2 regions of the Arthrobacter sp. 05T442 genome follow, and region 1 is predicted to be linked to the other one. Evidence: predicted binding sites of a transcription regulator. Region 1 holds the regulator's gene; the other holds the start of a gene.
What was found. Region 1 encodes LexA, which represses DNA repair genes until DNA is damaged. Its sites were predicted from a motif close to TCGAACANNTGTTCGA; they were not measured.
Positions count from the first base shown of each region.

Region 1 (15,109 bases):
GTGGTGCAGGAGCGCTTCGAACGCCTTACCGCCCTGCAGGACCGGATCGCTGCCGAGGAAAACAGCCGCCAGCTGGGCCGCCGCGTCGAAGTCATGGTCACCGCCCAGCCGGGCCGCAAAGCGGAGGAGACGCACCGGCTTTCCGGCCGGTCCCGCGACCAGAGGCTGGTCCACTTCTCCGTTCCTGCGGGTGCCCAAGTGCCCCGCCCGGGGGACCTCGTGACAGTCACGATTACTGAGGCTGCCGCGTTCCACCTCGTCGCCGATCCGGCGTCGGCGGAGGACTACAGCCTGCGGCGGTCCCGCGCAGGGGATGCCTGGGACCGTTCGCAGGCGGATTCCTGCGGGGCCCCGGTACCGGGCGCCGCCGCGGGCAAGACAGGGGTCTCCCTGGGCATGCCTGCGCTGCCGGTCCGCGGCCGCTAGCCCATGGCAGGACCGCAAGCCAGGACCTCCGGGACCGCTGGGGTGCCGGGCAGGGCGGCGTCCGCAGACGTCCGCTCGCAGACCCCGCCGTCGTTTCCGGCTGCCGTCGAGCGGGCCGATCCGCCCGTCATCGCCGTCGTCGGCCCGACCGGTTCAGGCAAGTCCGGGCTCGCCGTCTCGCTTGCCCTCGAACTCGACGGCGAAGTCATCAACGCGGACTCCATGCAGTTCTACCGCGGAATGGACATCGGCACCGCCAAGATCACTATGGCGGAACGCAGGGGAGTGCCGCACCACCTCCTCGACATCCTGGAGGTGACCGAGGAAGCGAGCGTCTCGGACTTCCAGCAGCAGGCCAGGGCCCTGATCGCAGACATCCACAGCCGGGGCAAACGGGCCATCCTCGCCGGGGGCTCCGGCCTCTACGTCCGCGCCGCCCTCGACATCCTGGAGTTTCCGGGTACGGACCCGGACATCCGCGGCCGCCTCGAAACCGAGCTTGAAGCGTCGGGGCCCGCGCCACTGCGGGACCGGCTGCAGGCGGTCGACCCCGTCTCCGCCGGCAGGCTCGGCGACGTCCGTCGGGTCATCCGGGCGCTGGAGGTTTTCGAACTGACCGGGCGCCCCTTCAGCTCGTTTATGCCCACCCGCGAGTACTTCCAGCCTGCCGTGCAGATCGGGCTGGAAGTGGACCGTGAACTGCTCCGGGAACGCCTCGCGCGCCGTGTCCACGCCATGGTGGACGAGGGCCTTATGGAGGAAGTCCGCCGGCTCGACGCCGCCGGCCTCAGGCGGGGCAGGACAGCACCGAGGGCCCTGGGTTACGCCCAGTTCCTCAGGGTGGTCGACGGCGAAGCGGACGTCGGGCAGGCCGCCGAGGAGACCATCGTTGCGACCCGGCAGTTCGCGCGCCGCCAGCTCACCTGGTTCCGCGCGGACCCCCGCATCACCTGGCTCAACTGGCAGGATCCCGGGCTTGTGACCGGAGCCGCGGCCCTGTGCGGACCGGCTCTTTCGACCCATGCCCTGCCGGCCCCGGAAACCGCGTAGCAGTCCGGGCCGCTGTGCTCCGGGCGTAGCTTTTCCGGGCACCGCAGCCTGACCGGTAACCTTGGAGCATGGACGAATCCCTTGCCTTGGCCGCTGACCGCAACGCTGCCGGCGACACCGCAATCCTGAGCGGACTGAAGTTTTCCAAGGGCCACGGCACAGGCAACGACTTCGTGCTGATTGCGGACCCTAACGGCTCGCTGTCCGTTACGCCCGAGCAAGTGGTGGCACTGTGTGACCGGCACCGCGGGATCGGCGGCGACGGACTGATCCGGGCGGTCCCGTCCCGGCTCCTGCCCGAGGGCCAGGCGCTGCTGACCGGGCACCCCGACGCCGAGTGGTTCATGGACTACCGCAACGGCGACGGCTCGCTCTCGGAAATGTGCGGCAACGGGGTCCGGGTGTTCGTGCACTTCCTCATCGCGGAGGGTCTCGTCGATCTGCCGGCCGGGGAGTCGTTGACCATCGGCACCCGCGGCGGGGCAAAGACGATCGTCCGCACCGCCGCCGGCTATGCCGTCGACATGGGCCCCTGGGAGTTCATCTTCCCGGGGGAAGCCACCGCCCGCGCCATGGACTCTCTGGTCAGCGCCGAGGGGCTGGAGGTTGCCCGGCCTGCGCTGTCCGTCAGCATGGGCAATCCGCACACCGTGGTGGCGCTGGCCGAACTGGCTGAACTGGACGCCACCGAGCTGTTCACCGCGCCCCACGTTGATCCCAGGCCGCCGCACGGCACCAACGTAGAGTTCGTCGTTCCGTCCGAGCCACTGGTCCACGACGGCGTCGGGACCATTACGATGCGCGTTCACGAGAGGGGAGTGGGGGAAACCCAGTCCTGCGGTACCGGTGCCTGCGCCGCCGCCGTCGCCATCCGCCACTGGGCGGGGCAGGGCGCCCCCGACGCCTGGAACGTCCACGTGCCGGGCGGGGTCGTGGGCGTGAAGTTCTTCCTCGGCACGGAAGGGCGCGAACACGTCGAGCTCAGCGGCCCCGCCGTGATCGTCGCTAGCGGGACGCTTTCCTGACCCGCAGGATCCGGAAAGACTTCGACGTGCTCTCCCGGGTCACCGAAAAACCGCTGTCCAGTTCTGCGGCCAACCACCGCTGCAGCGAGTCCGAGCCCAGGTTCTTCTGCACCACGAGCCACGCGGATCCACCCGGAGCCAGCCGCGGCAACCACAGCCGGAGCAGGGCGTGCAGCTCGTCCTTGCCGATCCGGATGGGCGGGTTGGACCAGATGGTGTCGAAACGCACGTCCGGGTCCACGGCCTCCGGCGTGCTCGCGGTGACGTTGTCCAGCCCCAGTAAGGCCGCGTTCTCGTTCGTGAGCGTCACGCACCGCTCATTGACGTCCACGGCATAGACGTGCGAATGAGGTGCCCGGAGGGCCATGGTCAGGGCAATGGGCCCCCAGCCGCAGCCGATATCGAGCAGGTTTCCCTGCGGCGCCGGAGCAGGCACGTCGGCAAGCAGCACGGCCGTCCCCTTGTCGATGCCATCCGGGCTGAAGATCCCTGAGGACGTCTGCAGCCGCCGCGTCTCACCGGCAAGCTCCACAGAAAGCGGCTTGCGGGTGAAGGGCCCGGCGGGCTGGGCGCTGAAATAGTGTGCAGACTCCATAATGGGCCAGATTAGTTGGCCCCCGGGCCGTATGGGAAACCGGCTGCAGCCGGCTGCGGCCGGGAATTTCCACGCGAAACAGGCACGCCTCGCCGGCGGAGCCACCGGCCGGGATCACGCGAACGGTCTGCTAGGCTTAAATCCATGTTCTTGAACTCCAAGTAGCCGGCACGGGCTTAGTCCCGTCCCGTAGCGACGCAGGTAGTCACCTTCCGCTCGGCGCGCCTCCGCAGTGATTCTTCTCACCCGGTGGCGCCCGGACCACTTGGAGTCCCGCCTTGGGGCGGCGGCATCCCGCCGGCCCGCTATCGGAGCCGGCTCAGCGGTCAGGTACTACGCGGCTGTTTCCCCGCAGCGAGGTGCAACGTGCCGCCTCTTCCTCCCCTTAGTTAACCGCTCCGTATCGGAGCCCACCATGCCCCCGGCACGGCCGCCGCGGGCATCCCAGGAGGCCCGCATGACCCCCAGTCGTCAGCCCAGCGCGAATACCGCACCACAGAGCAGCAATGGGCACTATTCTGAAACTGCCGAACCTTTAAAGGAGACCATGACCAGTCAGCCCAACACCGGACCCGATTCAGCATCCCAGGACATGAGTCCTGCGGAAATCCAGGCTGTCATCGACCGGATCCTCTCCAAGGACACCCCTGCCGGGAAGGCAGGCCAGAGCACCGGTGCCACCGCCGGCGAGCCCAAGACAGTGCTCGGCAAGGCCCAAGCCATTTCCCGCCTGGATGAGGTCTACACCAGCTACGACGGCGACCAGCAGGATCTCGAGGAACGGCACGCCCTGCGCCGCACCGCCGGCCTGTCCACCGAGCTTGAAGACGTCACAGAAGTCGAATATCGGCAGTTGCGCCTGGAGCGCGTAGTCCTGGCCGGGCTCTGGAGCGAAGGAACGCTCGCCGACGCCGAGAACTCGCTGCGTGAACTCGCGGCCCTCGCGGAAACGGCCGGCTCGGAAGTCCTCGACGGCCTGGTCCAGCGCCGGGCCAAGCCCGACCCGGGGACATTCCTCGGCTCCGGCAAGGCACAGGAACTCAAAGCCATCGTGATGTCCACCGGCGCCGACACCGTCGTCGTCGATGCCGAACTCGCCCCGTCCCAGCGGCGTGGCCTGGAAGACATCGTCAAGGTCAAGGTCATTGACCGGACAGCCCTGATCCTGGATATCTTCGCCCAGCATGCCAAGAGCCGCGAAGGCAAGGCCCAGGTCGAACTGGCCCAGCTCGAATACCTGCTACCTCGCCTGCGCGGCTGGGGCGAGTCGATGTCACGCCAGGCCGGTGGCCAGGTGGGCGGCGCCGGTGCAGGCATGGGCTCGCGTGGTCCCGGTGAAACCAAGATCGAACTGGACCGCCGCAGGATCCGCACCCGGATGGCCAAGCTGCGGCGTGAGATCGCCGCGATGAAGCCGGCCCGCGAGACCAAACGCGCCAACCGCCGTCGGAACGCAGTTCCCTCGGTGGCGATCGCCGGATACACCAACGCGGGCAAGTCCTCGCTGCTGAACCGGCTGACCGACGCCGGAGTCCTGGTGGAGAACGCCCTGTTCGCCACCCTGGATCCGACCGTCCGCAAGGCCGAGACCGCTGACGGGCTGGGCTACACCCTTGCCGACACCGTGGGCTTCGTCCGCTCGCTGCCCACCCAGCTCGTGGAGGCCTTCCGCTCCACTCTGGAAGAGGTGGCCGATTCGGACCTGATCCTGCACGTCGTTGATGCCTCCCACCCGGATCCGGAAGGGCAGATTGCCGCGGTTCGGACAGTGTTCAGCGAAGTGGATGCGCGCAAGGTCCCGGAAATCATCGTCCTGAACAAGGCCGACGCCGCCGATCCGTTTGTACTTGAACGGCTCAAGCAGCGCGAACCGCGCCACGTGGTGGTCTCGGCGCGCACCGGTGAAGGCATTCCGGCCCTGCTCAAGGCCATCAGCGAGGGCATCCCGAGGCCCAGCGTGAAGCTTGAGCTGCTGATCCCCTACAGCCGCGGGGACTTGCTCAACAAGCTCCACGAGACCGACGCCGAGATCCTGAGCCTCGATCACGAGGAAACGGGTACCCGTGCCGTCGTGATGGTGCGCGAGGGCCTCGCCGCTGAACTGGATTCCTTCATCAGCAATGACTGAGGCGGCAGTGACAGGGACGGACGCGGACACGGCCGACGCCGCAGGGGAAGACCCCGCCGCGGAGGCGGACAACCGCCAAGGGTCAGGAAAGCAGAAGCCGGCCGGCGAGGAGTTCGTTCTTGAACTCCTCGACCGGGCGGTGTCCGGCATGGGCGGCCAAAGCCGCGACGGCCAGCACGAGATGGCCCGGCAGGTGGCACGCGCCATCGACACCGGCGACCACCTCCTGGTCCAGGCCGGCACCGGCACCGGCAAATCCCTTGCCTACCTGATCCCGCTGATCGCCCATTCCCTGGTCAGCGACAAACCCACCCTCGTCTCCACCGCCACGCTGGCCCTGCAGACCCAGATCGTCGGCCGCGACCTGCCCCGGCTGCTCAAGACCATCACCCCCGCCCTGGACCGGCCCGTCAAGATCGCCCTCGTGAAGGGCCGCTCCAACTATGTCTGCCGGCACAAGCTCGAGGGTGGCTTCCCCTCCGAAGAACCCTCCGAGGGCCAGCTCTTCTCGCTCGGGGAGGACACGAGCGTCCCGCACTTCGCCGCGGCCATGAGCGGGCCGTCGTCGCAACTCGGCAAGGAAGTTGTCCGGCTCCGCGACTGGGCCGAAGAGACCGCCACGGGGGACCGCGACGAGCTCATGCCCGGAGTCACCGACCGGGCCTGGCGCCAGGTTTCCGTCACGTCGATGGAATGCCTCGGCGCGCAGAAATGCCCCCTCGCCGCGGAATGCTTCAGCGAACTGGCCCGGCAGAACGCCGCCGACGCCGACGTCGTCGTCACCAACCACGCCATGCTGGCCGTCAGCGCCTTCGAGGGACTCGCGGTCCTGCCCGAATACGACGTCGTGGTGGTCGACGAAGCCCACGAGCTGCAGGACCGCGTGACGGGCGCCGTGTCCGGCCAGCTTTCCGTGGCGATGGTCCACGTCGCCGCGTCCGGGGCCCGCAAGCACACCGGCATCACCGTGGATGCGCTCAACAATGCCGCGTCCAACCTCGAACTTGCCATTGAGGGGGTTCCGAGCGGACTCATGCCCAACGGCCTCAACACCGAACAGCTGGACTGCGTGGACCAGCTCCGCGACGCCTGCCGCGCCGCGCTCTCCGATTCCAAGGGCGACAGCGCCACCACGGCCGACGGCGGTCGCCAGCTCGCCCGCTCCCGGCTCATGGTCATCCTGGAACTGTGCGAACGCCTCCTGGCTGCCCGCGAGAACCGTGAAGTGGTGTGGTTCTCCCGCAACAGCACCTTCGACCCGGCACAGGGCTACTCCCAGCCGGACGAAACGGCACCGGCCCTCATCAACGTGGCGCCGCTCAGCGTGGCCGGCCGGCTGCGCGAGGGCCTGTTCGCGGACCACACCGTCATCCTGACCTCGGCCACCCTCGCAATCGGCTCCGCGTTCGAACCGGCTGCCGGCGGCCTGGGGCTCGTCGGCCCCGGCGCGCCCAGCTGGACCGGCGTCGACGTCGGTTCGCCGTTCGAATACCCCAAGCAGGGCATCCTCTATGTCGCCAAGCACCTGCCCAAACCCGGCCGGGGCACTTCCCCGGAGACACTGGACGAACTGGAGAAGCTCATCCAGGCCTCCGGCGGCGGGGCCCTGTGCCTCTTCTCCTCCCGGCGCGCCGCGGAGGAAGCCGCAGAGGCCATGCGGCCGCGGCTGGACATGGACATCCTGTGCCAGGGCGATTCGACCATGACGGCGCTCGTGCGGCAGTTCGCCGACGAACCGGACACGTGCCTTTTTGGCACCATGTCCCTCTGGCAGGGCGTTGACGTCCCGGGTGTCTCGTGCCGTCTCGTCGTCATCGACCGGATCCCGTTCCCGCGGCCGGACGATCCGCTGATGACCGCCCGGTCCCGGGCCGTGGCCCAGGCCGGCGGCAACGGCTTCATGAGCGTCTCGGCAACCCACGCCGCGATCCGCCTTGCCCAGGGAGCCGGACGGCTGATCCGTTCGACGTCGGACAAGGGTGTCGTGGCGGTGCTGGATTCGCGGCTCTCCACTGAGCGCTACGGAGCCTTCCTCCGTGCAGCCCTGCCACCGTTCTGGCCGACCACCGACCCCGGGGTTGCCCTCGCGGCGCTGGAGCGGCTCTCGAAGGAATCCGGGCAGCCCGCCACGTAGGTCTGGCGGGCAGCCCGGTGCCTGGTCGGGAGCCCAGGGCCGGGCGCAGCCGGGGGAGTGCGACCTTCCCGCCCGGTTGCTTTCCTTCTGTCTCCGCGCACCCGCGGGATGCCGGCGCCGTCCGGGACCGGCGGGCCCGTGCTCCGCGAGTAACTGGGCAGGAACTCGAAGGGCCCCGTCCGATGTCGAACGGGGCCCTCATGCCCTGTGGCCGGTGTGCGTCAGAGCGACCGCAGCACCGAGACGACCTTGCCCATGATGACGGCGTGATCGCCAAGGATGGGCTCGTACTGGGTATTCTGCGGCAGCAGCCAGGTGTGTCCGTCCCGCTGGCGGAAGGTCTTTACTGTGGCCTCGTCATCCAGGAGTGCAGCAACGATCTCCCCGTTGACTGCGTCGCTTTGCCGCCGGACGACCACCCAGTCACCGTCGCAGATGGCGGCGTCGATCATGGAATCACCGGCGACTTTGAGCATGAAGAGTTCGCCGTGGCCCACCAGTTGACGCGGCAGCGGCATGACGTCCTCGACCACCTGGTCCGCCAGGATCGGTCCGCCGGCGGCGATGCGACCGACGAACGGCACCATCGCGGTGTCCGTGGCGCTGGCGAGCTCCGAGACTGACCGCCCTCCCGCCGCCCGCAGGCTGCTGGATTTCTCCACGCCCGAAATCCTGGTGCTTCCCTCGTCCAGGGTCAGCGGCATGAGCACCTCCATGGCCCGCGGACGCTTGGGGTCGCGGCGGAGGTAGCCGAGCTTCTCGAGCTGCGAGAGCTGGTGGGTGACGCTGGAGAGGCTGGCGAGGCCCACAGTGTCGCCGATCTCGCGCATGGACGGCGGGTAGCCGTTGTCGGTCACGGACCGCTGGATGGTTTCCAGGATCTTCTTCTGCCGGACGGTAAGGCTCTTGGGGGCCCGGGCTGGCTGTGGGCCCCGCTGGGTGGCCCTGCCGCCGGTGGCTTGTGCTGCCATGTTCGCCAACGCCTTTCCAATCCGCCCGGCCGCCGTGGCTGCAGCTGCCGGGAACTTCCGGCCTGAAATGTCAGACCCTGCTGATCAACTGCAGAAGTGGTTGTTCTGTGACTCAAACGTAGGCCAGCCGCAAAGCTTTTTCAAACATTTGTTCTAGCGAGTCTCGACAACGTTCGTTAGTAAGTGCTAAAACAGAAGAAGCAAAGTTCGAATATGTGTTCGATTCGGAAATTTCCGGGCGAAGCATCAAGTTCGGTTCTATGTTCGAAGGTTCAGTCGGTTGGCGGCGAGTAGGTGGAGTACGCCGGGCGGCAACGTATGGTCCAGGAGGGCTCAGTTCATGTCAGCATCAAGCGCGTTTCACGACACTTTCAGCCGCGACGCATTCGGCCAGTACGGCCGGCCCGCAGGCACGTCGACCCGCCGGCCCACTTCGTCCCGCCAGCACGCTTCATCCGCGGAGCCTGTGCAGGCCGCCCGGGCCCGGACCAAGCAGGCCCCGCTGCGTCTGACCCGGCGTGGCAGGTTCGTCTTCTTCGGCGTGCCGCTGATCCTTCTTGCCGCGCTCATCCTGTCTTTCAGTGGTTTCCTCAACGCTCCGGCGAAGGCGGCCGAGTCGGCCTCCGAGCTTTCGCCGACGCCCAGCGTATCCGTGACTGTTCAGCCCGGGGAGTCCCTCTGGGCCATCGCGGGAGAGGTGGCCCCGGAGCGTGATCCCCGTGATGTCGTGGCCGACATCGTGCAGCTGAACAACCTGGGGGCCGCTCGAGTAATGCCGGGCCAGCAGCTCTTCGTCCCGTCCAAATAGTCCCGTGGATCCTTGCGCAAGCCGCGAGGAAGTCCCGCGGATCAGTGGTGAAGCTATGCGCAAGCAGTGCGGAAGTCCTGTAGATCTGTGGTGAAGCCATTCGGAAGCCGCGCGCCGCGCCGTGGCCGGCCGCCGCAGCCGGTCGCTACGGGGCCCCAGGCGTCACAGTTTCAGCGCCCGTCGCCCTCTCACTTAAACTGTTGAAGTGACTGACCAGTTAGAGCGCCTCAACCGACTGCCCCTCCGGACCAATCTGCGCGGTCTGCGCCCCTACGGCGCGCCCCAGCTGGACGTTCCCATCCTGCTCAACGTCAACGAGAACACCCATGGTGTCCCGGCCGACGTCCGCGCAGCCATCACCGAGGCCGTCACCGCAGCGGCGGTCGGACTGAACCGGTATCCGGACCGCGAGTTCACCGAGCTGCGCGAGGGGCTGGCGGAATACCTCGGCCACGGACTGGGCGCAGAGAACATCTGGGCGGCCAACGGCTCCAACGAGGTGCTCCAGCAGATTCTCCAGGCCTTCGGCGGCCCGGGGCGCACGGCGCTCGGCTTCCCTCCCACATACTCGATGTACCCGCTCCTGGCTGCCGGCACTGACACGGAGTACATCATCGGGGTGCGCGCGGCGGACTATGGCCTCAGCGCTGAATCGGCGGCACGGCAGGTACGTGAGCTGCAGCCCAACATCGTCTTCCTGTGCTCCCCGAACAACCCCACCGGCACCGGCCTCGGCCTCGACGTCGTGGAGGCGGTCTACGCGGCAGGCGAAGCGAGCCGGACCATCGTGATTGTCGATGAGGCGTACCACGAGTTCGCCCACGACGGCACGCCCAGCGCCCTCACGCTGCTGCCCGGCCGGGAGCGGCTGATCGTCTCGCGCACCATGAGCAAGGCGTTCGCCCTCGCGGGCGCGCGGCTGGGCTACATGGCCGCAGCACCCGAGGTCACCGACGCACTGCGCCTGGTCCGGCTGCCGTACCACCTGTCCGCCATCACCCAGGCAACCGCCCTGGCTGCGCTGCGCCACCGGGAGGCGCTCATGGCCGACGTCGAGGACATCAAGCGCCAGCGGGACCGGATCGTTTCCGAACTGCAGCGGATGGGGCTCAAACCGGCAGCCTCGGATTCCAACTACGTGTTCTTTGGCGGCCTCGAGAACCCGCACCAGGTTTGGCAGGGGCTCCTGGACGCCGGGGTGCTCATCCGCGACGTCGGGATCCCCGGCCACTTGCGGGTCACTGCGGGCACTGAGACGGAAACCACAGCGTTCCTCGAGGCACTCGAACGCATCCTGACCAGCGACCCGGCGCTGCACGCCTAGACTTAAGCTGGAGCCCGTGCCCCGCCAGACTGCCCAGCACCCATGCCTTCTTCCAAAGGACACACCCACATGAGCCACACCGGATCACCCGCTGCCGAGGCCCGGACCGCACGAATGGAGCGGACCACCAGCGAGTCCTCGGTCCTGGTCGAGATCAACCTGGACGGCACCGGCGTTTCGGACATCAGCACCTCGGTTCCGTTCTATGACCACATGCTGACGGCGCTGAGCAAGCACTCCCTGATCGACATGACCGTCAAAGCCACGGGCGACACCCACATCGACGTTCACCACACGGTGGAGGACGTCGCCATCACCTTCGGCGAGGTCCTGCGCACCGCGCTGGGCAACAAGGCCGGCATCCGGCGGTTCGGCGAGGCGACGGTTCCCCTCGACGAGGCCCTCGCGCACGCCGTCGTCGACGTCTCGGGCCGGCCGTACCTGGTCCACGCGGGTGAGCCGGCCGGCCAGGAATACCACCTGATCGGCGGACACTTCACGGGCTCCCTGACACGCCACGTATTCGAGGCGATCACCCTGCACGCCGGCATCTGCCTGCACATGAACGTCACCGCCGGGCGGGACCCCCACCACATCGTGGAAGCCCAGTTCAAGGCCTTCGCCCGCGCCCTGCGCGCTGCCGTGGAGCCTGATCCCCGTGTCGAGGGCATCCCGTCCACCAAGGGTGCGCTGTGACGGGCAACGTGCTCCGCGACGGTGCCATCATCGACCCGGCCGCCGGCACCAGGCCGGCCTCCCCGGACGGCAAGCCCACCGTCACGGTGCTGGACTACGGTTCCGGCAACGTCCGCTCGGCCGTCCGCGCACTGGAACGGGCCGGAGCCCACGTGATCCTGAGCGCCAGGCCGGAGGATGTGCTCAACGCCGACGGCCTCGTGGTCCCCGGCGTCGGTGCCTTCGAAACCGTCATGCGGGAACTGAAAGCCGTTGACGCTGTCCGCATGATCGGACGCCGTGTCGCCGGCGGCCGGCCCGTACTTGCCATCTGCGTCGGCCTCCAGGTCCTGTTCGAAGCCGGTGTCGAACACGGTACCGAAGCCGAGGGCATGGGGGAGTGGCCCGGCAAGGTGGAGCTGCTGCCGGCCGACGTCGTCCCCCACATGGGCTGGAACACGGTGTCCGTCCCCGAAGGCTCGACGCTCTTCGCGGGCGTCGAGAACGAGCGCTTTTACTTCGTGCACTCCTACGGCGTCCAACAGTGGGACTTCGACGTGATCCAGCCGCGCATGGCAGCGCCCCTCGTGACCTGGTCCGAGCACGGCGCACCGTTCATCGCGGCCGTCGAGAACGGACCGCTGTGCGCCACCCAGTTCCACCCGGAGAAGTCCGGCGACGCCGGCGCGCGTCTGCTGCGCAACTGGGTCAACAGTCTGCGGCCCAGGACTGCCGACGCCGCCTCCACCGACCCCGGACAGGTCGCCTAGATGTGGTCCGTGATCCTGATGGGCCTTGCCGGGCTGCTGGTCGGCGGGGGACTGTCCTTCCGGCAGCAGAAGAGTCCGCGCTGGGTCCAGATCGTGTTCTACGTCCTGGCCGGAATGTCGCTGCTGGCCGCCTACCTCCTGACGCTGCCCGTCTCCTAGCGGTCCCTGCACCAGTCCCGACCACCTGCCGCCATCTGAGAAGTTGAGGATCCCACTATGACCACCGAAACCCCGCTGCCCGTGCTCGAGCTGCTGCCCGCCGTCGACGTCGTCAACGGCCAGGCCGTGCGCCTGGTGCAGGGCGAAGCCGGCAGCGAGACCAGCTACGGCACTCCGCTGGAGGCGGCGCTGAACTGGCAGCAACAGGGGGCCGAGTGGGTCCATCTGGTTGACCTCGACGCCGCTTTCGGCCGGGGCTCCAACGCCGAGCTGCTGCGCGAAGTAGTGGGCCGGCTGGACATCAAGGTGGAGCTCTCCGGCGGCCTCCGCGATGACGAGTCGCTGGAGAAAGCGCTGGACCTCGGAGTCGCCCGCGTCAACCTCGGCACCGCCGCGCTGGAGAACCCGGACTGGACATCCCGTGTGATCGAACGTTTCGGCGACAAGATCGCCGTCGGCCTCGACGTCCGCGGCACCACCCTCGCAGGCCGCGGCTGGACCCGGGAAGGCGGAGACCTCTGGGAGGTGCTCGGCCGCCTCGAGGAAGCCGGCTGCGCCCGCTACGTCGTCACCGACGTCACCAAGGACGGGACCCTGCAGGGGCCCAATGTCGAGTTGCTGCGCCAGATGGTGGAGAAGACCGGCAAGCCGGTCGTTGCGTCCGGCGGCATCTCCAGCCTCGAAGACCTTAAGGTACTCCGGTCCCTCGTCCCGCTCGGCGTCGAGGGCGCGATCATCGGCAAGGCCCTCTACAACGGCAACTTCACGCTGCCGGAGGCCCTTGACGCCGCCGGCCGCCGCTAGCTGGCCCGCAGCCATGGACCACACGCCGGCAGGGACCGACGCCTCAGGAACAGTGCGCGCAGAGCCGGGTACGGACGGCCGTGCCGCCCCCGCACGGCATCTTCCCGGGCACATCGCTGCGGCCCTGGCGGGCGCCGGCGGCCCGGCCGACTCGGCCGGCCAGCCCTGGGCGGGACGCAGCCTGGCGGGCGACGACGCGAAGATCCACAATTTCGAGGACGACGACGGTACGGCCGACGCCGGCTATCTTGCAGCCATTGCGGCCCTGGCCGCCGGCGGCGCGGAAGCCGGAGTTGTCGAAGCCCTGGCCGGCGCACGCGTCTTCGTGCCGATCGTGGCCCGGCTCGCCGAGGAAGGCGAAGGTGCGGCCGGGCCGCACGGGAAGGATCTCCACGGGGACAAACAGGCCGATATGTCCCTCGTGACCCTCAAGGCGCCCGACGGCCGCACCGCGATGCCGGTCTTCACGTCCGCGGCGGCGCTGGAGGCGTGGCACCCCGGGGCCCGTCCGGTCGCCGTGTACGCGGCGCGCGCCGCCCTCTCGGCCGTCGCGGAAGGAGCCGAGCTGCTGGTACTGGACCCCGGCTCGGACCTCACGTTCGTGGTGCGCCGGCCGGCCGTCTGGGCGCTGGCGCAGCAGCGGCCGTGGACGCCGTCGTACGAGGACCCGGACCTCGCGGAGTCCCTGGGAGCCGCAGCGGTTGGCTTTCCGGCCGTCCGTCGTGTTGAAATTCATCCAGGCGGTGGAGTTGCCTCGGCTACGGCCGACGGAAGGCAGCTGGTCGGCGGAGGTGCCGGCCCGGAGCTCCGGGTGCTGCTGTATCTGGAAGACGGGCTCGACGCCGCCGGCGTGCAGTCCCTCGTGGGTGCCCTGAACAATGCCTGGGCCCGGAATGAAATGTTTGCCGAGCGGGTTGATTCGATCGAGATCAAGCTGCGGCGCGCAGCACAATAGCTTACGGCCGGCGCGGGCTACCCGGTGCTGCCGGGAGCAGTAGCAGAAGGATGTAGTCCGTGAACTTCGCGCTTTACCGGGAGCTGCTGGCCGTGCGCCCCATCCGGCGGCTCCTGCTCGTCGGCATGGTTGCCCGCATACCTCATTCGGCAGCAGGTGTGCTGCTGACGCTGCACATCGTGCTGACCCTGGGGCAGGGTTATGCGGCAGCCGGTGCCGCTGCCGCGGTCATGACCATCGGGATTGCTGTCGGGGCGCCATGGCGTGGCCGGCGCGTGGACACGGTGGGCCTGCGCAAGGCGCTCATACCGTCCGTCATCTCCGAGACCGTCATCTGGTCGGTGGTGCCCCATGTGTCCTACGAACTGCTGCTGCCGCTCGTATTCGTCGGGGGACTGCTGACCCTGCCGATCTTTAGCGTGGTGCGGCAGTCGCTGGGGGTCCTGGCTTCCGGTGAACAGCGCCGTACCGCCTTCGCCCTCGACGCCATTTCCACTGAACTCGTCTTCATGATCGGACCCGCCGTCGGGGCGGTCGTTGCCACCGGCGGCTTCTCCGTGGTGGGCCTGACCGTGGTGGGCGTGGCCACCTCTGTATCGGGTCTGTTCCTCATGTGGTTCAACCCGCCGACGCGCAGCGCCATCGCGGACCCCGGCTTCGAATCAGAGCAGCTCGAATGCGCGGAGGCCGCGGTCGTCGCCGCCGCGCCGGCCCACCTGCAGGAGGCCGCGGCCGAGTTCGCGCCGCTGGCTGCCGCTGCCGAGGAGCGGCGGCAGCGCGGTTCCGGCCTGCGGCACAAGGTCATCCACAACTTCAGCTGGTTCACCGCCGGCGTCGCCGCGGTCTTCGCGGTCGCCGCCGGGACGGGCATGGTCCTCAGCGGCACGGACGTGGGAATCGTGGCAGCCCTCCAGACCGGCGGACACCAGGCCGAGATCGGCGTCGTCTTCCTCTTCTGGTGCGCGGCATCGGTAGTGGGCGGTGTCCTCTACGGCGCCATGCACCGGACCGTCTCGCCGATCCTCCTCCTGCTCGGCATGTCCGCCCTCACTATCCCCATGGCCTTCGCGGCGGACACCTGGACCCTGAGCCTGCTCTCGCTCCTGCCCGGGGTGCTGTGCGCGCCCGTGCTCTCAGCCGCCTCGGAGAAAGTCGCGGAACTTGTCGAGGAGAGCCGCCGCGGCGAGGCCATGGGCTGGTACGGATCGGCCCTCACCGGAGGGGTGGCGCTGGGTGCGCCGCTCGCGGGGCTCTTCATCGACGGCGTCGGCCCTGCGGCGGGCTT
Region 1 is NZ_JBFTKM010000005.1:251-15,359, reverse strand. Features, by position in the region: gene miaB (tRNA (N6-isopentenyl adenosine(37)-C2)-methylthiotransferase MiaB) at 1-426, shown strand, start outside; gene miaA (tRNA (adenosine(37)-N6)-dimethylallyltransferase MiaA) at 430-1,476, shown strand; gene dapF (diaminopimelate epimerase) at 1,545-2,501, shown strand; gene AC1DES_RS07210 (class I SAM-dependent methyltransferase) at 2,482-3,096, opposite strand; gene hflX (GTPase HflX) at 3,644-5,224, shown strand; gene AC1DES_RS07200 (ATP-dependent DNA helicase) at 5,217-7,358, shown strand; gene lexA (transcriptional repressor LexA) at 7,580-8,329, opposite strand; gene AC1DES_RS07190 (LysM peptidoglycan-binding domain-containing protein) at 8,670-9,137, shown strand; gene AC1DES_RS07185 (histidinol-phosphate transaminase) at 9,343-10,461, shown strand; gene hisB (imidazoleglycerol-phosphate dehydratase HisB) at 10,531-11,157, shown strand; gene hisH (imidazole glycerol phosphate synthase subunit HisH) at 11,154-11,906, shown strand; gene AC1DES_RS07170 (hypothetical protein) at 11,907-12,065, shown strand; gene priA (bifunctional 1-(5-phosphoribosyl)-5-((5-phosphoribosylamino)methylideneamino)imidazole-4-carboxamide isomerase/phosphoribosylanthranilate isomerase PriA) at 12,123-12,869, shown strand; gene AC1DES_RS07160 (SseB family protein) at 12,883-13,824, shown strand; gene AC1DES_RS07155 (MFS transporter) at 13,884-15,109, shown strand, end outside.

Region 2 (15,109 bases), on a different contig from region 1:
GTCCTGGTGGTGGGTGGGGGCGTCCTGGCTCGTGTTCGTAAGCCCCGCGGGGCGGATGCTGGTCTCCGTGGCCGCCGCCCGGCTCCTGCTGAGGAACGTGGGCCCCGGAACGTACCCCCGCTCGGGCCGGGTGCATCTGCGCCTATGGCTCGCCGAACAAATCCAGGATCTTGCCGGGGCCATCAGCCTCGCCAGCGCCCCCTGGGTCCCGTACTACGCCAGGGCACTCGGCGCGAAAATCGGCGAGGACGTCCAGCTGCATTCGGTCCCGCCCGTCACGGGCCTGCTCTCCCTCGGCAACGGCGCCAACATCGAACCTGAAGTCGATCTGTCCGGCTGGTGGATCGACGGCGACTGCGTCCACATCGGGGCCATCCGGATCGGTGCCGGCGCTACTATCGGGGCGCGCAGCACGCTCATGCCGGGCGTGGTCATCGGTGCCGGAGCCCAGGTTGAGCCCGGTTCTGCCGTGCTGGGCAAGGTCAAGGCCGGGCAGCTGGTCGCCGGTTCACCCGCCGAGCGCCGCGGCAAGGCCCGGCATACCTGGCCCGCCGTCCCGGCGGAACACCACCTGACCGGCCGGCTCTGGTTTGCCGGCTTCGCCGCTGCCTCGGCCGTTCTGGCACTGATCCCCTATGTGTCCGCCGCCGCAGCCGCACTGGTGGTCTTCCTTTTCGTCCGGGGCCGGCCGTCCCTGTCCTCGGCGCTCCCGCAGCTGCTGGTGTCCCTTCCGCCGGCGGCGCTGGCCTGGTTCCTGGCCAACTTGCTGCTGATCCTGCTCACGACGAGGCTCCTCGGAGTCGGACTCGCCGAAGGCTACTACCGGGTGCGCAGCCGGATCGGCTGGCAGGTCTGGGCCACAGAGCGGGTCCTCGACCTGGCCCGCGACCTCCTGTTTCCGGTCTATGCCAGCCTCTTCACGCCGGTCTGGCTGCGGCTGCTCGGCGCGCGGGTCGGCAAGAACGTCGAGGCGTCCACGGTCCTTTTGATCCCGAAGATGACCACGGTGGGCGAAAGCGCCTTCCTGGCGGACGACACCTTGGTGGCGTCCTACGAACTCGACGGCGGCTGGCTGAGGATTGCCCCGGCCAAGATCGGGAAGCGCTCCTTCCTGGGCAACTCCGGAATGACGGCGGCCGGCCGCAACGTGCCCAAGAATTCCCTCGTGGCCGTGCTCTCGGCGACACCCGCCAAGGCGAAGTCCGGCACCTCGTGGCTGGGCAGCCCGCCGGTGCGGCTCCGGCGCACCGCCATCGCCTCCGATGACATGCGGACCTACCAGCCGCCGCTGAAGCTGAAGGTCGCGCGCACGGTGTGGGAGCTGTGCCGGTTTGTCCCGGTGGTCCTGACGGTGGCTATCGCCGCCGGGGTCCTGCTGACCTTCGACTGGCTGGCAGGTACTTTCAACTACGGCGTTGCCGCCCTTCTTGGCGGCATCGTGGTCCTCTTCGCCGGTGCGACGGCCGCGGGCAGTGCCGTGGTGGCCAAATGGGTTCTCGTCGGACGCATCCGGCCCGGCCAGCACCCGCTTTGGAGCTCCTTCATCTGGCGGAACGAGGTCGTGGATACGTTTATCGAGATGGTCAGCGCCCCGTGGTTCGCGCGCGCCGCGACGGGAACTCCTGCACTGGTCTGGTGGCTCCGGGCGCTCGGAGCCAGGATCGGGGCGGGCACGTGGTGCGAAAGCTACTGGCTTCCCGAAGCGGACCTGGTCACCCTCGGCAAGAACTCAACGGTCAACCGGGGCTGCGTTGTCCAGACCCATCTCTTCCACGACCGTGTCATGAGCATCGACACTGTTACGCTCGAGGACGGAGCAACCATGGGTCCGCACGGGGTCATCCTCCCGCAGGCCAGGATCGGCAGCGGCGGCACCGTGGGTCCGGCCTCCCTGGTCATGCGGGGCGAAACGGTCCCCGCGGCGACGTACTGGATGGGCAACCCGGTCAGCCCGTGGGTGGGCCCGGCAGTTCCTGCCCCCAAGCCCCGGCAACGCCAGCCCAGCAACTAACTCCAGTCCAGCAACCACTGAAGGTCCGTCCCATGAGTCCCAGCGAACCAGCAGGCAGCGGCCTCGTCGTCGCGCCGCCCGGCCAGGAAGCCAACGCGCCGGATCCCTACATGCCCGGCCACGGCACCAGCGCGTACCGCGTCCGGCGCTATGAACTCGAGCTCGACTACAGGGTCAGCAGCAACCGGCTCAGCGCCCGGGCCGTGCTGCAGGCGGTGGCGCAGCTTCCGACGTCGGCCGTTGTCCTGGATTTGACGGGGCTGCGCGTGACCAAGGTCCAGCTGGGAGGGCGGAAGGTCCGCAAGTTCAGCCAGCGTGCCGAGCAGCTCATCGTGGCCCTGGATGTGCCGCTGCTGCCGGACGAGACCTTCACCCTCGACATCCGCTACGAGGGCTACCCCGCCCCGCGCCGCGGCCTGTGGGGCGACGTGGGCTGGGAGGAGCTCTCCGACGGCGTCCTCGTCGCCGGCCAGCCCAACGGCGCGGCATCCTGGTTCCCGTGCAACGACCACCCGGGGGACAAGGCGAGCTACCGGATCAGCGTGACGACGGACGTCAACTACCGGCCCGTGTGCAACGGCGTCTTGCTTTCCCGGACCAGCAGGTCCAGCCGCGAAACCTGGGTCTATGAGCAGGCCGAACCGATGTCCACGTACCTCGCCACGGTCCAGATCGGGCGGTACGGGCTCCTGACGCTGAACCCCGAGCGGCCGTCCGGGCAGGTGCCGCAGTTCGCTGCCGTCCCGGAGTCGCTGGCCGACACAGCAAGGACCGGGCTGGCGCGCCAGCCCGACATGATGCGGACGTTCACGAACTGCTTCGGCCCCTACCCGTTCCCCGAGTACACCGTGGTGGTCAGCGAGGATGTCCTGGAGATCCCGCTCGAGGCGCAGACCCTGTCTATCCTGGGTCCCAACCATCTGGGCCTGGAGTGGGAGTCGCAGCGGATGATGGCCCACGAGCTCGCGCACCAGTGGTTCGGGAATTCGCTGACAGCGGCATCGTGGAAAGACATCTGGCTGCACGAGGGCTTCGCCTGCTACGCGGAGTGGCTGTGGTCCGAGGAGGCCGGCGTCATGTCCGTCGCGTCCCGCGCTGCAGCCGCATGGCGAAAGCTCGACGCCGGCAGCCAGGACCTGCTCATCGGCGATCCCGGGCCGGAGCTGATGTTTGATGACCGGGTGTATAAGCGCGGAGCCCTCGCCCTGCACGCATTGCGCCTGCGCTGCGGCGACCTGGCGTTCTTCGCGCTGCTGCATGACTGGGCGCACCGCTTCCGGCACGGCTCCGTATCAACGCCGGCATTCATCCTCGCCGCGGACCGCGCCACGGGCATCGATTCCGAGGCCCTGCTGCATCCCTGGCTCTACGAAGGAGCGCTCCCGCCGCTGCCGCCCTCCTAGGGCGCCGCATGCCTTAGGGCCCGGGAATGACGGAGCGCGACGGCGGCCACGAGGTCCGCCGGCAGGCCGGTCTCGGCAGGAGCCAGGTCCCGGACCCCGGTCCGGTGCAGCACGTCGACCGTGTCCGGGGCTTTCCGCAGGCCCTCACCGGTCATCTTGAGCCAGGCTTCCTTCCGGGCCCAGAGCCGCGCCCGTCCGCGCAGCAGTCCCGTGGCGGGGAGCCGGTGGAGCGCCAGCCGTTCCGCCGGAGCCAGCGCCACGGCGTCGAAGCCGTGAAAGTCCATCCGCGCCGGGTCCTCGACGTCGATCCCCAGTCCCAGGCCGGGCCCTGGATCGGTCACTGCCGCCAGCAGCGTCCAGCCGGACGCCCTGGCGAGGCTCAGGAGCAGCGGTACGGCGGCTCCCTCGTAGGAGTAGCCGGGCCTGCCGTGCGAGACGTCCCCGCCGCTCCCGCAGCGTGGACAGGTGTACCGGGCAGTGAGGCCCGACGGCGGCACTCCGAGCAGTTCGGCGGCGAAGCGACGCTGCGCGAGCCGCGCCGACAGGAATTCGTCGCGGGCGCCGGGCGCCATGGCGCGGGCCCGCGCGTGCTCGGCGGCCTCCAGGAGGGCGCCGGCATCGCGTTGCAGCCCGGCGGCCGCCGCCGCCAAGGTCTGCCCGGGTGTGCGAAGGGGCGGGCAGGCACGCACGATGAGTCGTGATGCCATGCCCGCCCCTTCCTTGCTTAGCGCTGTACGGCTCCGAAGCGTTCGGCCGCAACGGCCACGGCACTTTCGCGGGCCGCGGAGGCCTCGTCGGCGGTCAGGGTGCGGTCCGGGGCGCGGAACCGCAGGCTGAACGCCAGCGACTTCTTGCCCTCGGCGATCCCCTTGCCCACGTACACGTCGAAGAGCGCCACGTCCTCAAGAAGTTCGCCGGCGCCTTCGCGCAAGGCCGAGAGGACATCGTCCGCCGGGATGTCCTGCGGCACCACGAGGGCCACGTCCTGGGTGGCCACCGGGTAGGTCGAGATGTGCTTGGCCACGATCACGTCGGCTGCGGCTTCGAACAGGGCATCGGCATTGATCTCCAGCGCCACCGAGCGTGCCGGCATGTCGTGCGCCGCCAGCAGTTTCGGGTGCAGCTCGCCGGCGTAGCCCACCACGTCGCCGGTGCGGAGCGTGAGCCGCGCGGCCCGTCCCGGGTGGAACGCCTGGTGCTGCCCCTGGCTGACCAGGATGTCGACGCCGAGGACCTCACCGGCGAGCCGGGCGAAGTCCAGCGCATCCGCCCAGTCCCAAGGACGGGGCGCATGCGCGGGCGCGGCGGGTGAATCATGGCCGGTCAGGACGGCGGCGAGGTGCAGCGGCTGGTCCGGGACGCCGTCGTACAGGGCATCCAGCACCTCCTCGGAGGGCTTAACGCCCAGCGGCGGGATCGTGGCCGTGCCCAGGTTCCCGCCCGGCAGGAACACGAGTCCCGCCTCAAACAAGGCGAGGTCGCGGAAGCCACGGGCGTGGTTGCGCTTGGCCACCTCGATCAGGCCCGGCAGGATGGACGTCCGCAGGAAGCCATGCTCCTCGCTGATCGGGTTGGCGAGCTTGAGGGCTTGGCGCTCGGTGCCCTCCGTGGCCACGCCAAAGGTGTCATTGGCAGCTTTGGAGACGAACGGGTAGGCCAGGACCTCGGTGAGGCCGGCGTCCGCCAGCGCCTGGATCAGGCGGCGGCGCTGCTGCTGGACGCGGGTCAGGCCGCGGCCCGGAGGCGCCACCGGCAGGGTCGCCGGGATCTTGTCGTAGCCGACCAGGCGGGCGATTTCCTCGGAGAGGTCTTCCTTGGTTTCCAGGTCATTGCGCCAGCTCGGTGCGGTCACTGTGTAGCCGGCGCCGTTCTTCCCGACAATAGCGCCGAGGTCCTCCAGCGAGGTCAGGATCTGCTCCTCGCTGAAGTCAATTCCGATCCGGTCCGCGGCGTAGCCTGCCGGAAGTTCGATGGTGACGGCATCCGGGGCGGTCCCGACGTCGGTCCCGGCCTCGTCTGCCGTGCCCCCGGCGAGCTCGACCAGGAGGTCCACCACGCGCTGGGCAGCAACGTTGGCGACCTGCCAGTCCACTCCGCGCTCGAAGCGCTTGGACGCCTCGGACGGCAGCTTGTGGCGGCGGCGGGAGCGGGCGATCGAGACTTCGTCAAAGTGCGCGGCCTCGACGAGGATGTTGGCGGTGGAGTCCGATACTTCCGTATGGGACCCGCCCATGACACCGGCGATGCCGATGGGTCCGGAGGCATCCGTGATCAGGAGGTCCTCGACGTCGAGCGTGCGCTCCTTGTCGTCGAGGGTGGTGATCTTCTCCCCCGCGGTGGCACGCCGCACAACGATGTCGCCGGAGAGTTTGTCGAGGTCGTAGCAGTGGTTCGGCTGGCCGAGCTCAAGCATGACGTAGTTGGAGATGTCGACCGGCAAGGAGATGGAGCGGATGCCGGCGAGCCGGAGGCGGGAGGACATCCACGGCGGGGTGGGCCGGGTGGCGTCCACGCCGCGCACGGTGCGGGCCACGAAGCGGTCGCAGCCGGGCTTGCCGTAGATGGGGGCGTCGTCGTTGATCTTGACGCCGTAGCCGCCGGAGAGGGCTGCGGGGGCCTGGACCCTGGACGCCGGGTCGGTGAAAACGGTGCCGGTGGCGTGCGCGTATTCGCGGGCCACGCCGCGGATGGAGAAGCAGTAGCTGCGGTCCGGGGTGACGTTGATTTCCGCGGCCTGGTCGTAGAGGCCGAGCAGCTCCATCGCGTCGGTGCCGAGCTCCGGGTCGAGCCCGATCCGCGACAGCACCAGGATGCCGTCATGGTCCTCGCCGATGCCCAGTTCACGGACGGAGGCGATCATGCCGGCGGAGAGGTGGCCGTACGTCTTGCGGGCGGAGATGCGGAAGTCGCCGGGCAGCACGGCACCGGGAAGGGTGACCACCACCTTGTCGCCTTCAACGAAGTTGTGGGCGCCGCAGATGATCCCCTGCACACCGGAGGGGTCGATGCCCTCGCCGGCAAGCGTCTGCGGCTGGCCCTCGGGGACCACCCGGACCTGGCACCAGTTGATGGTCTTGCCGTTGGTCTGGGGTTCCTTGACGATGCTCAGGACCTGGCCCACCACGATCGGGCCGCGGATGGTGTCCGTGGGGCGGTGGACCCCTTCTTCTTCGAGGCCAACCTTGACCAGCTCTGCCATGACGTCTTCGGCCGTTGCTGCGGCCGGTACCTGCGCGAATTCACGCAGCCAGGAAAGTGGGATACGCACTGTTAGATCTCCATCCCGAAGTGCTCGCTGAAACGTACATCGCCTTCTATCATGTCGCGCATGTCGCCAACCTCGTTGCGGAACATGAGGGTGCGCTCAATGCCCATGCCGAAGGCAAAACCTGAATAGATGTCCGGATCGATGCCGGCGGCGCGGAGGACGTTGGGGTTGACCATGCCGCAGCCGCCCCACTCGATCCAGCTCGGGCCGCCCTTGGCGCCCGGGTGCCAGATGTCCAGCTCCGCCGAGGGCTCGGTGAACGGGAAGTAGTTGGGGCGCAGCCGGATCTGGGCGTCGTCGCCGAACATCTGGCGCGCGAAGTGCTCCAGGGTGCCGCGGAGGTCAGCCATGCTGAGCTTCTTGTCGATGGCCAGGCCCTCGAACTGGTGAAACACCGGCGTGTGGGTTGCGTCCAGCTCGTCGGTGCGGAACACCTTGCCCGGGCACAGCACGTAGATGGGCAGTTCCCGTTCCAGCATGGAGCGGACCTGGACCGGGGACGTGTGCGTGCGCATCAGCAGGTGGGCCTCGGGCGGTTCCACGAAAAAGGTGTCCTGCATGTCACGGGCCGGGTGGTCCGGCTTGAAGTTCAGGGCATCGAAGTTGAACCATTCGGATTCCACCTCGGGCCCTTCGGCGATTTCCCAGCCCATGCCGACAAAGATGTCCGCCACGCGCTCCTGCAGGGTGGACAGCGGGTGGCGTGCGCCGGCCCGGCGCCGGCGCGGGGCCGCCGTGACGTCCACCGTCTCTTCGACGAGGATCCGGGCGTCGTTCTCGGCTTCGAGCTCGGCCGTGCGGTCCGCGAGCGCCTTGTTGACGCGTCCGCGGGAGGCGCCCATGAGCTTTCCGGCCGCAGCCTTCTGGTCCTTGGGCAGGCCGCCGATCTCGCGGTTGGCGAGGCTCAGCGCGGACTTCTCGCCGGTGTGCGCGAGGCGGACGGCTTTGAGTTCCTCGAGCGTGGCGGCGGCGGCTATGGCGGCGACGGCCTGGTCTACGGCGGCGGTGATGGCGGCTTCATCCAGAGGATTCGGGACGGCGGCGCCCGGCAAAGTTTCAGTCATCTACTGTTCTTAGCTACGAGTCGGGTCATGCCAGCGGCACGGACCGCTGCACGGGGCAGGGTCGCGGGTCGTTGACATAGGGCAGGGCCCGCCGAATTCCCTCCGGCGGGCGCTCGCTTCCAGTCTAGTAGAAGGCACCCCGCTGCCCGAACGTGACGTCCGTCCCCCACTATCGTTCTCGGCCCACCGCTAGCATGGCCTCATGACTTCCGGACAACGGCTGCGGCAGATCATCAATGTGCTCAATGGTTCGACCCTCCTGGGCCTGCTGCTGGCAGCCTGTGCGCGCACGCCCGTCCGCTCCGGCCCGCGCGGCCTGCTGATCGCCAGCCGTTACCGGTGGCGCCTCCCCTTTGCCGGGGCCTTCACCGTGGGCAACGTGGTGCTGTTCCGGGCCGGCCTCCAGGAGGCCCTGGCCAATCCCGTCCTGCTGGGCCACGAGGAGCGCCACAGCACGCAGTATGCGTGGTGCCTCGGAGTGCCCTTCCTGCCGCTGTACTTCGTGGCGGCGGCCTGGTCCCAGTGGCGGACGGGCAATCCGGGGTCGGGCAATTTCTTTGAGCGGCACGCCGGGCTGCAGGGCGGCGGCTACCCGGACCCGCAGGCGACCACCAGGGGCCCCGCGGCCCGCGAACGGAACGAGGCGTGAGATGACGGACAACCCAAGAACGATCTCGGTGACCGGGTCCGGCAGCGCCGAAGCCGCGCCGGACCTGCTGACCATTTCCATCGGCGTCGAGTGCCGCCGGGGCAATGTCGACGCGGCGTACGGCGACGCAGGCCGCGCCGCCGGCACCGTCACTGCGGCGCTCCGGGCCCACGGCGTGGGGAGCCCGGACATCACGGCCTCCGGGCTCAACGTCCGGGCCGAAGTCACCTGGCAGGAAGGGCACGGGCAAAGTGTCTCCGGCTACCTGGCGTCCAGTACACTCAGCGTCCGGATCCGGGAGCTCGCGGGCTCCTCCGCCATCATCGCTGCCGCGGTCGCTGCCGGCGGCGACGACGTCAGGCTCAACGGATTGCAGCTGGGCTTCGCCGATCCCTCCGCGGTCACGGCACGCGCCCGCGAGGCGGCCTGGAACGACGCCCTGGCCACGGCGCGGCACTACGCTGCCCTGGCCGGCGCCGGGCTGGGCAAGGCAGTGTCCATCGCCCAGCAGTCCGGCTTCCAGCCGCCGATCCCGGTCGGGAAAATGCAGCGCGCCGTGGCTGCGGAGTCGCTCACGGTCGAAGCCGGCGAGTCCAGCGTCGCGGCGGCTGTAAGAGTTGTCTGGGAACTCGTCGACTAGACTGCCCGCTTCCTAGCGGGCGGCGCCTAGTGGGTGGCGCCGGCGGAGAGCTTGAGGTCCGCCGTCGTGGCCAGAGCCGTGCGGACGACGACGGCGAGCGCCTGCGCCATGTGCTCCGCCGGCAGTGAGGGGCCGCTGCTCCCCTTCGGGAGCTGGGCCGTCTCGTACGGGACGTGGACAAAGCCGCCGCGGGTGCCGGGGTGCAGCCGCAGGGCGTGCATGAGCCCGTAGAAGACGTGGTTGCAGACGTAGGTTCCCGCCGTCTGGGAGACCTCGGCCGGGATCTGTGCAGCGTTCAGCGCCGCGAGGGCTGCTTTCACGGGAAGTGAGGTGAAGTAGGCGGCCGGTCCGTCGGGAACCACGGCCTCGTCGATGGGACGGTTGCCCGCATTGTCCGGAATCCGGGCATCGTCACAGTTGATGGCCACCCGCTCCAGCGAGATGCGGGGCCTGCCGCCAGCCTGGCCTGCGCAGACCACGAGCTCGGGGCTGTGACGCTCCAGCGCCTCCTCCAACGCTGTGATGGACTCCCCGAAGACACAGGGAAGCTGCACCGCCTGCACTGCGAGACCCTCGGCTTCCAGCAGCTGCGCCGCGGCGCGGGCCGCGGACCAGGAAGGGTTGGTTGTTTCGCCGTCGAAGGGCTCGAAGCCGGTAAGGAGAATCATGGGCCCCAGCCTAGCAACGCCGGTCCGGAGGACCCCCCCCGGCCGTGGCGGCTTGCCGGGCCGGTCCTTGACTTTGAATCGAACATACATTCGAATGGAGCTATGAGATGGGACGCCCAGGCACTCAAAGCCCCACAGGAAAGAGCCGCTGAACGCGCTGGAGCTGGTCCCGGGCCCACGGGTCCCGGAGAGGCAGGTCCCGGAGAGGCAGGTCCCGGAGGCAGCACCGGCGGCAGCGGATCCCCGTCGGCCCCGGCCGCCGATGCCCTCCTGCCCCTGGCCGGGCTGGTGCGTTCTGTCACCACCCCTGAGTTTGCCGGGATCACCTTCCATGAGGTCACTGCCAAATCGGTGCTCAACAAGGTGGTCGCCGGTTCACGCATGCCGTTTGAATGGACCATCAACCCCTACCGCGGCTGCAGCCACGCCTGCGTGTACTGCTTTGCCCGCAAGAGCCACACGTACCTGGACTTTGACGCCGGGCTGGATTTTGACAGCCAGGTGGTGGTCAAGATCAACGCTGCGGAGGTCCTTCGCCGGGAACTGGCAAAACCTTCCTGGCGGCGTGAACACGTCGCCCTGGGCACCAATACGGATCCCTATCAGCGGGCCGAGGGACGGTACAAGTTGATGCCCGGCATCATCGGCGCCCTCGCCGATTCCGGTACCCCCCTGTCGATCCTGACAAAGGGCACCCTCCTGGCCCGTGACATCCCGCTCCTGAAGCATGCCGCGGCGCAGGTCCCGGTCGGAGTCGGCATCTCGCTGGCCATGACCAACGAGCAGCTCTCGGAGGCTGTGGAGCCCGGCACCCCCGGCCCGCGGGCCCGGCTGAAACTGGTCACCCGGTTGCAGGAGGCGGGATTGCCCTGCGGGGTCATGGCCATGCCCATCCTCCCCTGGCTCTCCGACAGCGACGAAGCCTTGGACTCTCTGTTCAGCTCCCTTGCCGCAGCCGGCGCCACGGGGGTCACGGCCGGCGCGCTCTACCTGAAGCCCGGCACCCGGGAATGGTTCATGCAGTGGATTGCGAGGGAGCATCCGCAGCTGGCCGGCAAGTACCGGCGCCTCTACGGCAGCGGCTCCTACGCTTCCAAGGAATACCGGGCATGGCTCTCCGGACGCATCCGCCACTTCAAAGCCCTGCACGGCTTTTCCGGCTCACAGGGCTTCAGCCACCGCGACCTCAACGATGATCCCCGCGAGGAAGAAGCCCAGTACCCGGCCGGCAGCATCCCGGAAACGGCTGCTGGAACGCACCACGGCAACCAGGCCGCCGCTGCCGCGCAGCCGACGCTGTTCTGAGCCTCGTTGCCTGAGCGGGCCGTGCTGAGACCGATCGCCCGCGCCCGCTGTTCGGACCTGCCGATTGACCCCGCTGCTTGACCCCGCTGTTTATCCCCGCTGGCGCAACCGCGCTGGCCGCAACCGCACTGGCCTCCCGCCCGGGCCCCCGGTCAAAGCGCTTTGACCGCGCCCAGCACCTTGGACAGCGAGTCCTTGGCGTCGCCGAACAGGAGCGTGGTCTTCGGATCATGCAGGAGCTCGTTCTCGATGCCGGCGAACCCGGGGCGCATCGAGCGCTTGAGGAACACCACCTGCTGGGCCTGCACCACGTCCAGGATCGGCATCCCGTAGATCGGTGAGCCCGGCGATGTCTTCGCTGCCGGGTTGACCACGTCATTGGCCCCGACCACCAGCACGATGTCGGTGTTCGGGAATTCCGGGTTGGCCTCGCCCAGCTCCCGCAGCAATTCGTACGGCACATTGGCCTCCGCGAGGAGCACGTTCATGTGCCCCGGCATGCGCCCGGCCACTGGATGGATGGCAAAAACCACCTCCGCACCGCGTGCCGCGAGGGCGATAGCGAGCTCCGCCACCGCGTGCTGGCCCTGGGCAACGGCCAGCCCGTAGCCGGGGACGATCACCACGCGCTGGGCGTAGCCAAGCTGCACAGCCACATCCTCCGGCGAGGCCGACCGCACCGGCCGGTCGCTCAGGGCGGTCGAGCCCGCCGTCGAGCCGCCGCGGAACGCCCCGAACATGATGCCCGCCACTCCCCGCCCCATCGCCGAGGCCATGACCTTGGTCAGGATGGTTCCGCTTGCCCCGACCAGCGTTCCGGCGACGAGCAGGAGCACGTTGCCGAGCACCACGCCGGAGGCGGCCACCGCGAGCCCGGTGAAGGCGTTGAGCAGGGAGATCACGATCGGAACGTCGGCCCCGCCGACGGGCAGCACCAGCAGCAGCCCGGCCGCGAGGCCCAGGACCAGCAGGGCCCACGACCAGCCGGCGGAACCTGTCAGGCTGATGACGGCCCCGGACGTCACCGCACCCAACATGACGAGCCCCATCACCACGGGCATGCCGGGAAACAACAGCGGGCGGGTGCTGATCAGCTCCTGCAGCTTCCCCACCGTCACCGCGGAGCCGGCGAACGACACCGCACCCACCAGCATCGTGAAGACCACCGCCAGGCGGACCCACGGATCCCCGCTGTGGCCGAGCTCCAGCACGGCAACCAGTGCGGCAGCGCCGCCCCCGACCCCGTTGAACAGGGCGACCAGCTGCGGCATCTGGGTCATGTGCACGCGCCGGGCCACCGGGACGGCGACGGCGGCGCCCACGGCGATCGCGGCCAGGATCAGCGGGAGGTTCTCCAGCCTTGCGGACAGGAATACGGTCACCAGCGCCACAACGGCGCCCGCTGCTCCAATGGCGTTGCCGCGGCGGGCGGTCCGGGGTGAACTGAGGCCCTTAAGCGCCAGGATGAAGCAGACGGCCGCCACGAGATAGAGCAGCCCCGTCCAGCCGGGCGCAAGGATGCTCATCGGCTTTCCCCGGACGTTCCTTCACCGGCACCGGGACCCCCGGGGACGCCCGCCCCGGCAGCGCTTTCTCCGGTGCGGGGGCGGACGCGCTTCCGGCCGCTGAACATCTCCAGCATGCGGTCGGTGACCACGAAACCGCCGACCAGGTTTGCGGTAGCGAGAATCACCGCGACGAGGGCGATCGTCAAGGCCCACACGTCGGTGGCCTGCCCCGCCACGATGACCGCACCGACGAGGATAATGCCGTGGATGGCGTTGGCGCCGGACATGAGGGGTGTGTGCAGCTTGCTGGTCACTTTGGAGACCACCTCGAAGCCCACGAAAACGGCCAGCACCACTACTGTCAGCAACGTAACCGGATCCATCAGGGCCGCCCTTCGATCTCTTCAGGCATCACCGTCAGGGCCTCCAATGCCGCGGCGGTGGCGGCATGCCTCACGGAACCGCCGCACGTCAGGCAGGCTCCGGCGACCACGTCGTCGAGGAAGTCCGGCGCGACGGAACCGTCGACGGTCATGAGGGCGAGCAAGTTGCTGACGTTCCTGGCGAACAGGCGGGATGCGTCCGAGGGCATCGCGGATGCCGCATCCTGCAGGCCAACGAGTGTCACGGATCCCCCGACGACCGGCACCTGGATGTCCTGGCCGGCTACTACCCCCTCGACGTTCCCGCCGGATTCGGCAGCGAGGTCGACCACGACTGAACCGGCCCGCATGCCCGCAACCATGTCCGCCGTCACCAGCAAGGGGGCGGGGCGGCCCGGAATCGCCGCGGTCGTGATGAGGACATCGGCGGCTGCGACGTGGGGGGCGAGCAGGCCGCGCTGGCGCCCGGCCCGGTCCTCACCGAGTTCACGGGCGTAGCCGCCCGTTCCTTCGGCGGTGGTGAGGTCCAGGTTGATGAAGGTGCCTCCCATGGATGCGACCTCATCGGCGGAGGCCGCGCGGATGTCGTTGGCTGACACCCTGGCCCCCAGCCGCTTGGCGGTGCCGATGGCCTGCAGTCCGGCGACCCCGGCCCCGAGAACCAGGACCTTCGCCGGCGGGATGGTCCCGGCGGCGGTCATGTAGAGCGGGAAAAACCGCGGGTAACGCAGGGCGGCCTCCAGTACCGCGCGGTAGCCCGAGACAAGGGACTGGGAACTGAGGGCGTCCATGGACTGTGCCCTGGAGATCCGCGGGACAAGTTCCAGGGCGAAGGCGGTGACACCGGCTGCTGCCAGCGCCCGGACGGTCGGCAACTCAGAAGCCGGGGAAGCGAACCCGATGGTGATGGCGCCGGGCCGAAGCCGGGCGGCCGTCCAGGGCGCCAGCGGCCGGACGTGCAGCAAGACATCCAAGGAGTCGAGCGGTAGCTCCGTGGCCATCGTGGCGCCGGCCTCCTTGAACGCCGCGTCCGCGAACCCGGCGGCTGTTCCGGCGCCGCTCTCCACGATGACGTTCAGGCCGAGGGCGGTGATCTGCTGCACCGTCTCCGGCGTGGCGGCGACCCGGCGCTCCCCTGGCCGCTGCTCCCGTCCGACCCCCACCTGCACTGGCCGCTCCTCTCGGTTCGCTTCAGAGTAGACACATGCCCGCACGTTTGGCGAGGGGTGGGCGCGGCTAATGCGTCAGGGAGCGCCTTTCAGCGGATCAGTTCGCCGGCCGGGCCGTGCGGACCAGGGATCCGGACGGCCTCCAGCAGCGACTCGACAATCGGAAAGTCTGCCGGAATCCACGGCAGGCCCAGGACTTCCTCCCGGTTCCGGAGATCGATCCAGCGCAGCGCGTCATGGTCCTGGAGCGGCTGCGGGTCGCCGTCCACCAGTTCGGCAAACCAGACCCGCATCACCGCCCGCTCGTTCAGCGGCCATCCGGCGGCGGAGGCCGCTTCCAGCTCGGTCCCGAGCCGCACCCGGACGCCGAGTTCCTCGCGGAGTTCGCGGTGCAGGGCCTGCTCGGCAGTCTCACCGGGCTCGACTTTGCCGCCAGGGAACTCCCACATGCCGGCAAATTGCGGGGGCGAGGTCCGGCGTGCGACGAGCAGCCGTCCCGGTTCCGCCAGCGAGTCCACTACTGCGCCGCCTACGACGCCAATGAGTCCAGTCACGCCCCCAGTCTACGGCGGGCGACCGGGACGGCGGCCGTCTGGGGGAGAATGGTGGTGACCGCCCTCCTGATCACCCCGGGAATATCCGGCGTGTCCGCGACGTTGATAAATCATATTTAACATGCCGAATTCTCCTGGCGACCGCCGGGCAACACCCCGAGAAGCAGACGAATGACAACCACCACACAAGCCCCGGCGACGCCGAAGACCGGCACCCGCCACCTTGCCCTTGCCATCGTTTCCCTTGCCATGGGCGGATTCGGCATCGGCACCACCGAATTCACCATGATGGGCCTGCTCAAGGAAGTCGAACACGGCCTCAACATCAGCACCCCCGAGGCCGGCCACCTGATTTCGGCCTACGCCCTCGGCGTCGTCGTCGGCGCGCCGGTCCTTGCCGCCGTCGGCGCAAAACTGCCGCGAAAGTATCTGGCCCTTGGGCTCATGCTCTTTTTCAGCATTGCGAACCTTTCCTCCTTCATCGCCC
Region 2 is NZ_JBFTKM010000023.1:6,405-21,513, reverse strand. Features, by position in the region: gene AC1DES_RS17090 (Pls/PosA family non-ribosomal peptide synthetase) at 1-2,011, shown strand, start outside; gene AC1DES_RS17085 (M1 family metallopeptidase) at 2,044-3,414, shown strand; gene AC1DES_RS17080 (4'-phosphopantetheinyl transferase family protein) at 3,411-4,121, opposite strand; gene pheT (phenylalanine--tRNA ligase subunit beta) at 4,139-6,682, opposite strand; gene pheS (phenylalanine--tRNA ligase subunit alpha) at 6,685-7,746, opposite strand; gene AC1DES_RS17065 (hypothetical protein) at 7,949-8,395, shown strand; gene AC1DES_RS17060 (SIMPL domain-containing protein) at 8,397-9,035, shown strand; gene pcp (pyroglutamyl-peptidase I) at 9,062-9,703, opposite strand; gene AC1DES_RS17050 (Rv2578c family radical SAM protein) at 9,806-11,008, shown strand; gene AC1DES_RS17045 (NAD(P)(+) transhydrogenase (Re/Si-specific) subunit beta) at 11,161-12,534, opposite strand; gene AC1DES_RS17040 (NAD(P) transhydrogenase subunit alpha part 2) at 12,531-12,899, opposite strand; gene AC1DES_RS17035 (Re/Si-specific NAD(P)(+) transhydrogenase subunit alpha) at 12,899-14,068, opposite strand; gene AC1DES_RS17030 ((deoxy)nucleoside triphosphate pyrophosphohydrolase) at 14,158-14,622, opposite strand; gene AC1DES_RS17025 (MFS transporter) at 14,794-15,109, shown strand, end outside.
Region 2: a site for LexA is predicted at 9,782-9,797, ahead of AC1DES_RS17050 (Rv2578c family radical SAM protein). Genes of this name have one in related genera too.